Regions from separate parts of the Atlantibacter sp. MEI4A-1023 genome, predicted to be linked through region 1. Evidence: predicted binding sites of a transcription regulator. Region 1 holds the regulator's gene; each other region holds the start of a gene.

Region 1 (4,180 bases):
CGCGCTTCGCGCAGGCCGTTGCGAAAGTCAGTCGTTAACCGCTTTCGGATTATTTAGCCGCCGGTTTAGCCAGATCCCATGATGCGGCCGCTGACGCCATGCTACAGACGAAATGGTGTGCATGGTATCGAGGTGGCCGAGTATCCGCTGGAGATGCTGTTCCAGCACGCTTAACGGTCCCTGGGACAGGGCTTCCGGCATATCCAGGATCACCGCGTCTTTGGTTTCCCCCGGCTCGTCATATTCCAGCCGCTGCTGGCAGCGCTGGAGCGCAATTTCGCAGGACTGCAAATAGCGCTGCGCCAGGTCCGGCGTCAGCATGGTGTGTTCTCGCGCCATGGTGGTCATGGCATTAATGTGCTCGACGATAAACTGGCTGTGGGTCACCCACAGCTTCATCTCTTCCAGATAGTGGCTATTGAATCCCGGTTCCTGCATTGCCTGGTTCAGCGAGTTGTATAACGCGTTATGCGCCTGGTTGACCAGCATTCGCTGCCAGGCCAGCGGCGTCGGCTGCGGGTCGTCGCTGAGGATCAAGCGTATCGCTTTCTGGTCCGCCTCCAGCGCATCGTGGGCGTTTTTACGCAGCAGGCCGCTTTGCCACTGGGGCCACAACCACACCATGCCGCCAAAGGCGATCAGGCAGCCAATCAAGGTATCAATCAGCCTCGGCAGAATATACTGCTCCCCGCTCAGGGAGAGCAGTTGCAGGCTATACACCGCCGTGACGGTAAAGCCGATCGTCGCCCAGCCGTAATTTTTGCGGATGATGAGATAGCTCACGATGGTGATGACCAGCATCGCCAGCAGGGTGTAACCATCGGCAACGTGATAGTGCAGGGTGATCCCGGCGATGATAAGCCCGGCCATGGTGCCGCCCGCTCGGTGGAGAATGCGCACCCGCGTGGCACCATAGCCGTTCTGGGTCACGAACATCACGGTCATTAAAATCCAGTAGGGTTTCGGTAGGTGCAGGGCGCTACCCACCAGGCTGGCAATACTCAGCATCACCGCAATACGGGCGGAGCTGCGCAGGGCGGTGGACTTCAACGACAGATAGCTTTTCAATGCGCGCAGCACGGGCAGGCGGCGCTGCTTATCTTCCATCAGATCGCGCGAATACAGTGGACGCTGGGATTTCAGCACTCTGGCGATACGGCTGAAATGGTATTCGCAGAACTGTCCCACCGGGTTATCGGGGTGCTGGCGGGCAATTTTTTCCAGCGCGCCAATCTGCTTATCCATTTCAAAGCGCTTCGGATAACGGTGATACAGGATATCGTCGGCGCGTTCCCGCAGGCGGGCCGCCACCGTCTGGGCATTCCAGCGGATCACCGCCTCGGCGTGGCTTTCGCGCACCAGCTTCTGCACCTCTTCGGGCTGATGCAGGCTGACGGAAATATGCTCCTGCAAATCCAGCGCGATCTGAAAAGTGCGCAGCAGGCGTTTATAGCCGTGATGCTTACCGGTCGACAGCATGTGTAGCTGCTGATAACACTGGGTAATCAGGTCGACGGTTTTTTGCTGGCGCGCCAGCAGCGGCGGCAGCGCGCTTTGCGGATCGGTATGCTGGGTCAGCAGGCTGTATTTGGCTTCACAATATTCCGCCAACTGACGGTACAGCAGGCTCAGGGTTTCGCGCAGCGGCTGTTCGCGCCACACCCAGAACCAGAACCAGTTAAATAACCCGTACCATAGCGTGCCCAGGGCATACAGCAGCAGCGGTTCCCACATCGGCATAGAGCCCGCCAGGCTGAGTGTGAATATCGCTGCAATAAGCGACGCCGGGAGCAGGCGAGCATGAAGCGGACTGATTTCCGCCGTGACGCCCAGGATCAGTGCCAGCCCGGAGAGCGCCAACGGCAGCGGCACGGAATTAAGCAGTAATAACTGCACCGCGAGGCTGCTAAGGGCAAACAGCGACCCGCCGATAACCAGGCGTTTAAAGAAGCGCTTGTGCGGGGTGTCCAGGCCAGCGATGTTGCAGCAGGCGGGAACGAGGGAAAAAAGGAGGCCTTGTTGCAGATGGCCCAGAACCAGACCCACCGCCACAGGCAAACACAACACCAAGGTTTGACGAAGTGCGTAGTTGATTTCGGGGTGGTAGATCAGGCGTCGCCACATGGGTGAGATCGGATGAAACGGCGTGTAGCCACGCCGTTTCGCAGGGTTTAGCGGGTACCGTAAACCACAATGGTCTTACCGTGGGCGGAGATCAGGTTTTGATCTTCAAGCATTTTCAAAATGCGGCCAACGGTTTCGCGGGAGCAGCCGACGATCTGGCCGATCTCCTGACGGGTAATTTTGATCTGCATACCATCCGGGTGGGTCATGGCATCCGGCTGTTTAGCCAGATTCAGCAGCGTTTGTGCAATGCGGCCAGTCACATCAAGGAAGGCGAGGTTGCCCACTTTCTCTGACGTCACTTGCAGACGGCGCGCCATCTGCGAAGAAAGACGCATCAGGATGTCAGGGTTAACCTGAATTAGCTGACGGAATTTTTTATAAGAGATTTCTGCCACTTCACACGCCGTTTTGGCGCGAACCCAGGCACTGCGTTCCTGACCTTCTTCGAACAATCCCAGTTCGCCGATGAAATCGCCCTGATTCAGATAAGAGAGGATCATTTCCTTGCCCTCTTCATCTTTAATCAGCACTGCCACGGAGCCTTTAACGATGTAATACAACGTTTCCGCCTTTTCACCCTGGTGAATCAGCGTGCTCTTCGATGGGTACTTATGAATATGGCAATGAGACAAGAACCATTCGAGAGTCGGGTCTGTTTGCGGTTTGCCAAGCACCATGCGCGGTTATCCTCTGTTTTAAGCTGACTCCAGAGAGCAACAATAATAACCCTCTGGGTTTTTGCAATCGTCTCTTCTCCTGGCCGGAGAAGGGGCCTTTAACGTCCTGTGGCCTGTAATAGGTGTGGTCGTATGCACACATGCATTACATCAATGTATCGCTGTAGCATCCGACTGTTTTAGCATAGCTTTACGTGAGTGTCTCCTATTGTCTCGTTTCAGCTTGACCTGGCTCTCATCCGTTGCGCGTTTTGTTACAGCCGCGTAATCTGTCAGTAATTTTGAAACACTGGAGTAACCAAAATGCAGGCAAGAGTGAAGTGGGTAGAAGGGTTAACTTTTCTCGGTGAGTCCGCTTCCGGACACCAGGTTTTAATGGACGGCAACTCCGGTGACAAAGCGCCCAGCCCGATGGAAATGGTATTAATGGCGGCGGGCGGTTGCAGCGCCATTGATGTGGTGTCGATCCTTCAGAAAGGACGTCATGACATCACCGACTGCGAGGTGAAATTGACCTCCGAGCGCCGTGAAGAAGCGCCGCGCTACTTTACCCACATCAACCTGCATTTCATCGTGACCGGTAAAGCGTTAAAAGACGCGGCGGTTTCCCGTGCGGTGGATCTGTCGGCAGAGAAATATTGTTCAGTTGCCTTGATGCTGGAAAAAGCGGTGAACGTCACCCATTCCTACGAAGTGATTGAAGGATAAGTGCTTAATAAGGCGGCGTTGCCGCCTTAAATTTTTCGCCCTTCCATGATTCTTTTTACCAGCGGCAGCATGATCAGCTCCATCGCCAACCCCATTTTCCCGCCTGGCACCACTAATGTATTGATGTGGGAAATGAATGAGCCCTGCAACATGGCCAGCAGCCAGGGGAAATCTATCCCTTCCAGGTTCCTGAAGTGAATCACCACCAGGCTCTCATCCAGCGAGGGAATTGCCTTCGCGGCAAACGGGTTTGATGTGTCAACGGTGGGGACACGCTGGAAGTTAATATGGGTACGCGAGAACTGCGGCGTGATGAAGTTGATGTAGTCTTCCATCGAACGCACGACCGAATCCATCACCGCTTCCCGGGAGTGCCCGCGTTCGCCGGTGTCACGGATGAGCTTCTGGATCCATTCCAGGTTGACGATCGGCACCACGCCCACCAGCAAATCCACATGGCGCGCGACATCATGATGGGGCGTCACCACGCCGCCATGCAACCCTTCGTAAAACAGCACGTCCGTGGGTTCGGGCAACGGTTGCCAGGGGGTAAAAGTACCCGGTACCTGGTTCCAGGGTACGGCTTCGTCATAGGTATGCAGATATTTACGCGATTGCCCGGTACCGGTTTGCCCGTACTGATTAAAAGTCTGTTCCAGCAGGCCAAA
Region 2 (4,180 bases), 2.3 Mb from region 1:
TAACGTCAACGATGCGCGGGCCTTCGGATGCTCAATCACCACAACATCCAGCTCGTCCATTCTGCGTAAAGAAATCGCCGGGGTGATTTGCTCTACAACCGGCAGATCGAAAATGCGATTTATCATGTCCATCATCCTCTGTTCAGACCAAAAAAAAAGGGCGACCATCGTCGCCCTCTAAGGATTAATCGTTCATCTCAACTTATTTGGAGATATGAGCGATCAGGTCCAGTACTTTATTGGAGTAGCCAGTTTCGTTGTCGTACCAGGAAACCAGTTTCACGAAGTTGTCGTTCAGTGCGATACCGGCTTTGGCATCGAACACGGAAGTGCAGATTTCGCCGTTGAAATCGGTAGAAACAACGTCATCTTCGGTGTAGCCCAGAACGCCTTTCATTTCGCCTTCAGAAGCTGCTTTGATGGCTTTCTTGATGTCTTCGTAAGAAGCGGCTTTTTCCAGACGAACGGTCAGGTCAACTACGGATACGTTCGGAGTCGGAACGCGGAACGCCATACCCGTCAGTTTGCCGTTCAGTTCCGGCAGAACTTTACCTACTGCTTTAGCCGCACCGGTAGAGGACGGGATGATGTTCTGAGCTGCGCCACGGCCGCCGCGCCAGTCTTTGTGAGACGGGCCGTCAACGGTTTTCTGAGTAGCGGTGGTCGCGTGAACGGTAGTCATCAGGCCTTCGATGATGCCGAAGTTGTCGTTGATAACTTTAGCCAGCGGAGCCAGGCAGTTGGTGGTGCAGGAAGCGTTGGAAACGATGTCCTGGCCAGCGTATTTTTCAAAGTTAGCACCTTTAACGAACATCGGGGTGTCATCTTTGGACGGGCCAGTCAGAACCACTTTTTTCGCGCCAGCGGTGATGTGTTTACGTGCGGTTTCGTCGGTCAGGAAGATACCGGTTGCTTCAGCAACAACGTCAACACCGACTTCGTTCCATTTCAGGTTAGCCGGATCTTTTTCAGCGGTAACACGGATTTTTTTGCCGTTAACGACCAGGTGACCGTCTTTCACTTCAACGGTGCCGTCGAAACGACCGTGAGTGGAGTCATATTTCAGCATGTAAGCCATGTACTCAGCGTCTAACAGATCGTTGATTGCAACGATTTCGATGTCAGAACGAGTTTGAGCAGCACGGAAAACAATGCGACCGATACGGCCAAAACCGTTGATACCTACTTTGATAGTCATATATTCCACCAGCTATTTGTTAGTGAATAAAAGGTTGGTTGTAAAATTACAAAAACCTTACGCAGCGTCAAGCGGAATCGTGTCAATCATTGCGACAAATCAATCTGGTGAACAACCTTTGCGCGAATAACACGTCAAACATTTCCTTTTGTGCTGCCATCCCACATGGGGACGCCGCGGGACATTTTAAAGAACAGTGAGATGAAAATTGTGATGTGAGTCACAAACAACCCGCTGCCGTTTACCTGGCACTAAGTTTAGATCAAAAGTTAGCACCGTACTGTTAATGTTTTGTTAGAATCTGGCAGATAATGTGATCTGTTTAACCCTGCCGAGATGTGAACTTATGGCTAACAACAACTCCCCGGAAGATCTGAAGAAAACGCTGACCGACGTTCAGTTTTACGTTACTCAGCAACATGGCACCGAAGCGCCATTTACCGGGCGTTTGCTGCATAATAAGCGCGAGGGCGTTTACCATTGCCTGGTGTGCGATGCGGCGCTGTTTAACTCGCAAACCAAGTATGATTCGGGCTGCGGCTGGCCGAGCTTTTTCGAACCGGTGAGCGAGAACGCGATCCGCTATTTGAATGATTACTCACACGGTATGCAGCGCACCGAAATTCGCTGCGGCAACTGTGATGCGCATTTAGGCCACGTTTTCCCGGACGGCCCGAAGCCCACCGGCGAACGTTACTGCGTGAATTCCGCCTCGCTGAGCTTCACCGATGATGAGAACGGCGCACAAACAAAGGGCTGAAAAATCGATTCAGCAAACTATTCCAGTGGAGCAGTGCGAAAATGAACATTGATGACCTGATTAACAGCATGACGCCGGAAGTGTATCAGCGGCTGGTCACCGCCGTGGAGCTGGGCAAATGGCCCGATGGCGTGGCGTTAACCGACGAGCAAAAAGCCAACAGTATGCAACTGGTGATGCTGTGGCAGACGCGCCACAATCACAACCCGGACCATATGTCGATTGGCACCGACGGCCAGATTGTGATGAAAAGTAAGCAGCAGTTCAAAGAAGAGTTCGGCCTTGTCCCGCCGACCATCGCGAAGATGCGCCCCGAGTAAAAAAATGGCCCCGTTGCGGGGCCCGTTATCAGGACTGCGTTTCCAGCCAGTCGTCCAGTGTATACAGCGTCGCGCCTTCCGCCGCCATTTCCATAAACGCATGGGCGCTGTCCTGCGGAGCCAGATTCACCCCACGGCAGCCGTCAGTGATCACATTGACCGTGTAACCCAGCTTCAGCGCGTCCAGCACCGTAAACTTCACGCAGTAATCCGTCGCCAGGCCCATAATCACCAGTTCTTTGATGCCGTGATGGCGCAGCCACTCATCCAGGGCGGTTTTCTGGCGATGCTCGTTATCAAAAAACGCGCTATAGCTGTCGATCAGCGGGTTCTCACCTTTATGAAACACCGCGTCGATGGCCTTCTGGTTGAGCAGCGGATGCAGTTCCGCACCCTCGGTCAACTGTACACAGTGATCCGGCCACCAGGTTTGCGGAAAACCGTCCAGTTCGCCCTGGGTAAAAGGCTCAGCGTTATGCTGGCTGGCGAAACTGCCGTGATCCGCCGGGTGCCAGTCCTGGCTGGCTACAATCGCGTCGCCGCGTGTACGGCTCCAGTCGATTAGGCGATTGGCGATATCCACTGTGCTATCGCCTTCCGCGACCGCCAGCGCGCCCCCGGCGCAAAAATCGTTCTGTAAATCCACCAGCAGCAGTGCGCGTTGGGTCATTATGGTGACGTTATTCATCAGGCGTGAGTTCTCCCCGCAGGTTCTGCATCATCGCTTCCCGAATGGCCGATGCGCTTAATCCCTGGCTTAATAAAAAATGTAATTTGGTCAGCGTCGCTTCAACGGTCATATCAAAACCGCCAATTACCCCCGCCTGAGCCAGCGCGTTGCCGGTGGCGTAGCCGCCCATATTCACTTTCCCGGACATACACTGGGTAAGATTGACCACCACAATGCCGCGCTCGCTGGCGTCGTGCAGTTCTTTTAAAAACTCCTGGTTTTGCGGCGCGTTGCCGACGCCGTAAGAACGCAGGATCAGCGCTTTTACCGGCTGGCGCAGGAAGTTGCGCACCACATCGGCGGAAATCCCCGGATAGATGGTCACCACGCCAATCGGCTGCGGCGTAATCGGGTGGACAACCAGCGGCCCATCCCCGTGCGGCGCGGCAGGCGTGTTCAGCTTGCGAATATGGATGCCTGCTTCCAGCAGCGGCGACAGGTTAGGGGAGGCGAAAGCGTTAAAACCGTCGGCGTGGGCTTTGGTGGTGCGGTTACCGCGATACAGACAATTATTGAAGAACAGCGTTACTTCACTGATGGGATAGTTCGCCGCCACGTACAGCGCGTTCAGCAGGTTGATTTGCCCGTCAGAACGCAGCTCCGCCAGCGGGATTTGCGAACCGGTAACGATCACCGGCTTGCTGAGATTCTCCAGCATAAACGACAGCGCCGAAGCGGTGAACGCCATAGTGTCGGTGCCGTGAAGGATCACAAAACCGTCGTACTGGTCGTAATTGTCTTTGATGTCATCGGCGATGTGCTGCCAGTCTTCCGGCGTCATATCGGATGAGTCCATCAGCGGCTGATATTCATGGATAGTGAAGTCGGGCATTTCCGGGCGATGGAACTCGGGCATCAGCGCCAGCTGGCGTTGCAGGTGTCCGGAGACGGGAATGTAGCCCTGTTCAGAACGCTGCATACCGATCGTACCGCCGGTATAGGCAACGTAAATGGATTTCTTGGACATGGTCTTGAGTTCGTTAAGGATAAACACGCGAAGTATATACGATGCGCGCTCAGGATAGGACGCGAAAAAAAGCCCGGCAGCGCCGGGCTTGTTGAGTTTAGCGAACGTCGCCGCAGGTTAAACAGAACGCGTAGCGGTGGCGCGGGTCGTTAAACGCCGCCAGTTTATCGGTTTCGGTTTTCACCGCGCTGGCTGCCTGCACCAC
Region 3 (4,180 bases), 1.1 Mb from region 1:
GCCAAACACCTCTGCGGCTTTGCCGTTATCCAGTACTGCCTGTAGCTGTTTACGGGCGTCGGCTTCATCACGGGCCAGGCGGCCGGAGATCAGCATTTCCACACACAGCGCCATGGTCACGTCGAGCAGACGCGGGTTACGGTAATCGCCCGTCAGGAACTGTACAGCTTCGCGTACTTCTACGGCGTTACCCGCGCTGGAGGCCAGCACCTGGTTCATATCGGTCAGCAGCGCGGTGGTACGCACCCCTGCGCCGTTGGACACGCCGACGATGGCTTCTGCCAGCGCTTCGGAAAGTTCATACGTCGGCATAAACGCGCCGCTGCCTACTTTTACGTCCATCACCAGCGCATCCAGCCCTTCTGCCAGTTTTTTGGCGAGGATCGAGGCGGTGATCAGCGGGATAGAATCCACGGTCGCGGTGATATCGCGTGTCGCGTAGAAACGTTTATCCGCCGGGGCCAGCGAGCTGGTCTGGCCGATAATCGCCACGCCGACGTCTTTGATGATGGCGCGAAAGCGCGCGTCATCAGGGAAAATGTCAAAGCCCGGAATAGCTTCCAGTTTATCCAGCGTGCCGCCGGTATGGCCGAGGCCACGACCGGAAATCATCGGCACGTAGCCGCCGCACGCCGCCACCATTGGGCCGAGCATCAGAGAGGTAACATCGCCCACGCCACCGGTGGAGTGTTTATCCACAATCGGGCCGTTGAGGTTCAGGCTTTTCCAGTCCAGTACGCTGCCGGAATCGCGCATCGCCATGGTCAGCGAAACCCGTTCTGGCATCGTCATATCATGGAAAAAGATGGTCATTGCCAGCGCGGCAATTTGCCCTTCTGAGACGGTGTTATCGCGAATGCCGTTGATGAAAAAACGAATTTCTTCGTCGCTGAGCGCGTGGCCATCACGTTTTTTGCGGATAATTTCTTGAGCGAGGAACAAGGTAACCCCCAGAGATAGCAGATTTTAGGCGGCGGTTGCCCGCCGCAGGAAAGGAATCAGTAGCTGCTGGCGCTTTTGCCGTCGCCGTGGCCGAGCGCTTTCAGCAGGCTGGCTAACAGGCTGGATGCGCCGAAGCGATAGTGACGGGAATCGGCCCAGTCAGCGCCGAACAGGTCGTCGGCAATCGCCAGGAATTTCTGTGCGTCTTCGGCGCTGCGTACGCCGCCGGCAGGCTTGAAGCCCACGGTTTTCTGCACGCCCATATCGCGGATCACTTCCAGCATGATGCGCGCGCTTTCCGGCGTGGCGTTGACCGGCACTTTACCGGTAGAGGTTTTGATGAAATCCGCACCCGCTTTGATGGCGATTTCAGAGGCCTTGCGAATCAGCGCTTCTTCTTTTAGTTCGCCGGTTTCGATGATCACTTTCAGCAGCACGTTGGCGGCGGCGCAGGCTTCTTTACAGGCTTTCACCAGTTCAAAGCCAACCTGCTCGTTACCCGCAATCAGCGCGCGGTACGGGAATACCACGTCTACCTCATCTGCGCCGTACGCGATAGCCGCACGGGTTTCCGCCAGCGCGATCTCGATATCGTCATTGCCATGCGGGAAGTTGGTGACCGTCGCGATGCGGATATCCGGGGTGCCCTGCTCTTTCAGAGTTTTACGGGCAATCGGGATAAAGCGTGGGTAAATGCAGATCGCCGCCGTATTGCCCACCGGAGTGTTGGCCTGATGGCACAGCGCGATGACTTTCTCGTTGGTGTCGTCATCGTTCAGGGTGGTTAAATCCATTAATTGCAATGCGCGAAGGCTGCTTTTGGTTAAATCGGTCATGTGTTTCTCCAGATGGAAGCCGGGTTCGCCGGTTCATTAATCACCGCGCGGAATGTTAGTATTCTAACATCTGCTCACGCTTACTCTTAGACAGACATCACAGTTATGGAAATCGATACGACTCGCCATACACCGTATATGTGATGCAACTCAAAATTCTTAGGGCAGACTGGCTGTTCAGTACGCAATGTGGGTGACAGGATCAAAAGCGCATCGCGTGAATCGTTTTACATTGGCACCACTGTCAACATGTAAGGGACACATCATGTCTGAACTTCACGAAGCCGGTTTGCTGGAACGCTGCCAAAATATCGTTACGTCGGCGGGGCTTTCACCGGCTCAGAAACGCCATTTTCTGGCGCTGGAAGCCGAGAATGCGCTGCCCTATCCGGCTTTGTCGGATACCGCGCGCCAAGCGCTGGCGGACGGCGTTATTTGCGATATGTTCGAAGGCCACGCTCCGTATAAGCCTCGCTATGTGCTGCCTGATTACGCCAGATTTCTCGCTCAGGGCAGTGAATGGCTGGAGCTGCCGCCCGCCGAAAATTTCGACGATGCGCTGTCGATGCTCACCATCCTTTACCATCACGTTCCGTCGGTAACGTCGATGCCGGTGTTCCTGGGGCATCTGGATGCATTGCTGTCGCCTTATGTTAGAATTCTAACACAAGATGAAATCGATCTGCGCATAAAACGTTTCTGGCGCTACCTCGATCGCGTCCTGCCGGATGCGTTTATGCATGCCAATATTGGCCCACAGGATTCGATGGTGGCGCGCGCAATCTTACGTGCCGACGCAGAACTCAAGCAGGTTGCGCCTAATCTGACCTTTATTTATGACCCGCAGATTACGCCGGACGATTTGCTGCTCACCGTCGCTAATAACATTTGTGAATGTTCTAAGCCCCACATCGCCAACGGCCCGGTGCATGATAAAATTTTCACACCGGGGAATTACGGCATCGTCAGCTGCTATAACTCGCTGCCAATGGGCGGCGGCGGCAGTACGCTGGTGCGTATTAATCTCAGCGAAGTGGCGGCGCGCAGCCACAGCGTCGACGACTTCTTTGCGCGCGCGCTCCCTTATTATTGTGAACAACAACGGGCTATCATCAACGCGCGCTGCGCATTTCTGTATCAGGAGTCGAATTTCTTCACAGAAAGTTTCCTGGTGCGCGAAGGCTTGATCGATCCGCAACGCTTTGCGCCAATGTTTGGCATCTACGCGCTGGCCGAGGCGGTGAACGTACTGTGCGATAAATCCGGGATCGCGGGCCGCTACGGGAAAGACGCCGAGGCCAACGAACTGGGCTACCGCATCAGCGCCGCGTTGGCCGATTATGTGGAAAACACCCCGGTGGACTTTGGCTGGAATCAACGCGCCCTGCTGCATGCTCAGTCCGGTATCAGCAGCGACGCGGGCACCACGCCGGGCGCGCGTCTGCCTTACGGCGATGAGCCCGATCCGGTCACCCATCTGCTGGCCGTTGCGCCACATCATCGCTACTACCCGTCAGGCATCAGCGATATTTTAACGCTCGACGAAACGGTGAAGCGCAATCCGCAGGCGGTGGTACAGCTCTGTCTGGGCGCGTTTAATGCCGGGATGCGCGAATTTACCGCTAACGTCAGCGGCAACGATCTGGTTCGGGTCACCGGTTATATGGTGCGGTTATCGGATCTGGAGAAATTCCGCGCGGAAGGGTCGCGCACCAATACCACATGGCTGGGTGAAGAAGCCGCCCGCAATACCGGAATTCTGCAACGTAAACCGCGCGTGGTAAGCAATGAACAGCAGATGCGCTTCGATCAATAAGATCCTGCCGTTCTCCTGCGTGGATGGGCCGGGCAGCCGCCTGGCTCTTTTTCTACAGGGCTGTAATCTGCGTTGCAAAAGCTGCCATAACCCGTACACCATCGCGCTGTGCGACCACTGCGGCGAGTGTGTTCCCGGCTGCCCGGAGCAGGCGTTAACGCTGCGCGACGGGCAGGTTATCTGGGATGAAACGCGCTGCGCCCAGTGCGATACCTGCCTGAAGGGCTGCCCGTCGCAGTCCAGCCCAATGGCGCAAACGCTAAGCGTGGACGAGGTCTTAACGCAGGTGGAACGCGCAGCGCCGTTTATCGAAGGCATTACCGTGAGTGGCGGCGAAGCGACGACCCAACTGCCGTTTGTGCGCGATCTGTTTGCGGCGATTAAAGGCCGCGCCGCGCTGCGCCATCTGAGTTGCCTGGTAGACAGTAACGGCGAGCTGGGCCAGTCGGGATGGGAAAAGCTGTTACCGGTAATGGACGGCGCAATGCTGGATCTTAAGGCCTGGCACCCCGAGCGACACCGGTTCCTCACCGGACGCAGTAACCTGCGGATCATCGAGAGTATCCGCTTTCTGGCTGAACGGGAA

What was found. The regulator CRP, encoded in region 1, controls carbon source genes, mostly activating them, when cyclic AMP is high. The targets are predictions, from matches to a motif close to ATGTGANNNNNNTCACAT.
Region 2: msrB (peptide-methionine (R)-S-oxide reductase MsrB) is a predicted target of CRP. The motif match lies at 1,407-1,424, and genes of this name have one in related genera.
Region 3: deoC (deoxyribose-phosphate aldolase) is a predicted target of CRP. The motif match lies at 1,917-1,934, and genes of this name have one in related genera.

The regions. Positions count from the first base shown of each region.
Region 1 covers NZ_CM149568.1:388,320-392,499, forward strand. The annotation lists gene argD (bifunctional acetylornithine/succinyldiaminopimelate transaminase) at 1-38, shown strand, start outside; gene ACVV26_RS01810 (YccS/YhfK family putative transporter) at 28-2,124, opposite strand; gene crp (cAMP-activated global transcriptional regulator CRP) at 2,172-2,804, opposite strand; gene ACVV26_RS01820 (OsmC family protein) at 3,108-3,512, shown strand; gene ACVV26_RS01825 (phosphoribulokinase) at 3,539-4,180, opposite strand, start outside.
Region 2 covers NZ_CM149568.1:2,645,224-2,649,403, reverse strand. The annotation lists gene ACVV26_RS12745 (D-hexose-6-phosphate mutarotase) at 1-126, opposite strand, end outside; gene gapA (glyceraldehyde-3-phosphate dehydrogenase) at 203-1,198, opposite strand; gene msrB (peptide-methionine (R)-S-oxide reductase MsrB) at 1,545-1,958, shown strand; gene ACVV26_RS12730 (YeaC family protein) at 2,000-2,278, shown strand; gene pncA (bifunctional nicotinamidase/pyrazinamidase) at 2,307-2,948, opposite strand; gene ansA (asparaginase) at 2,959-3,975, opposite strand; gene sppA (signal peptide peptidase SppA) at 4,073-4,180, opposite strand, start outside.
Region 3 covers NZ_CM149568.1:4,005,166-4,009,345, forward strand. The annotation lists gene deoA (thymidine phosphorylase) at 1-942, opposite strand, end outside; gene deoC (deoxyribose-phosphate aldolase) at 999-1,778, opposite strand; gene ACVV26_RS18960 (YjjI family glycine radical enzyme) at 2,044-3,594, shown strand; gene ACVV26_RS18965 (YjjW family glycine radical enzyme activase) at 3,566-4,180, shown strand, end outside.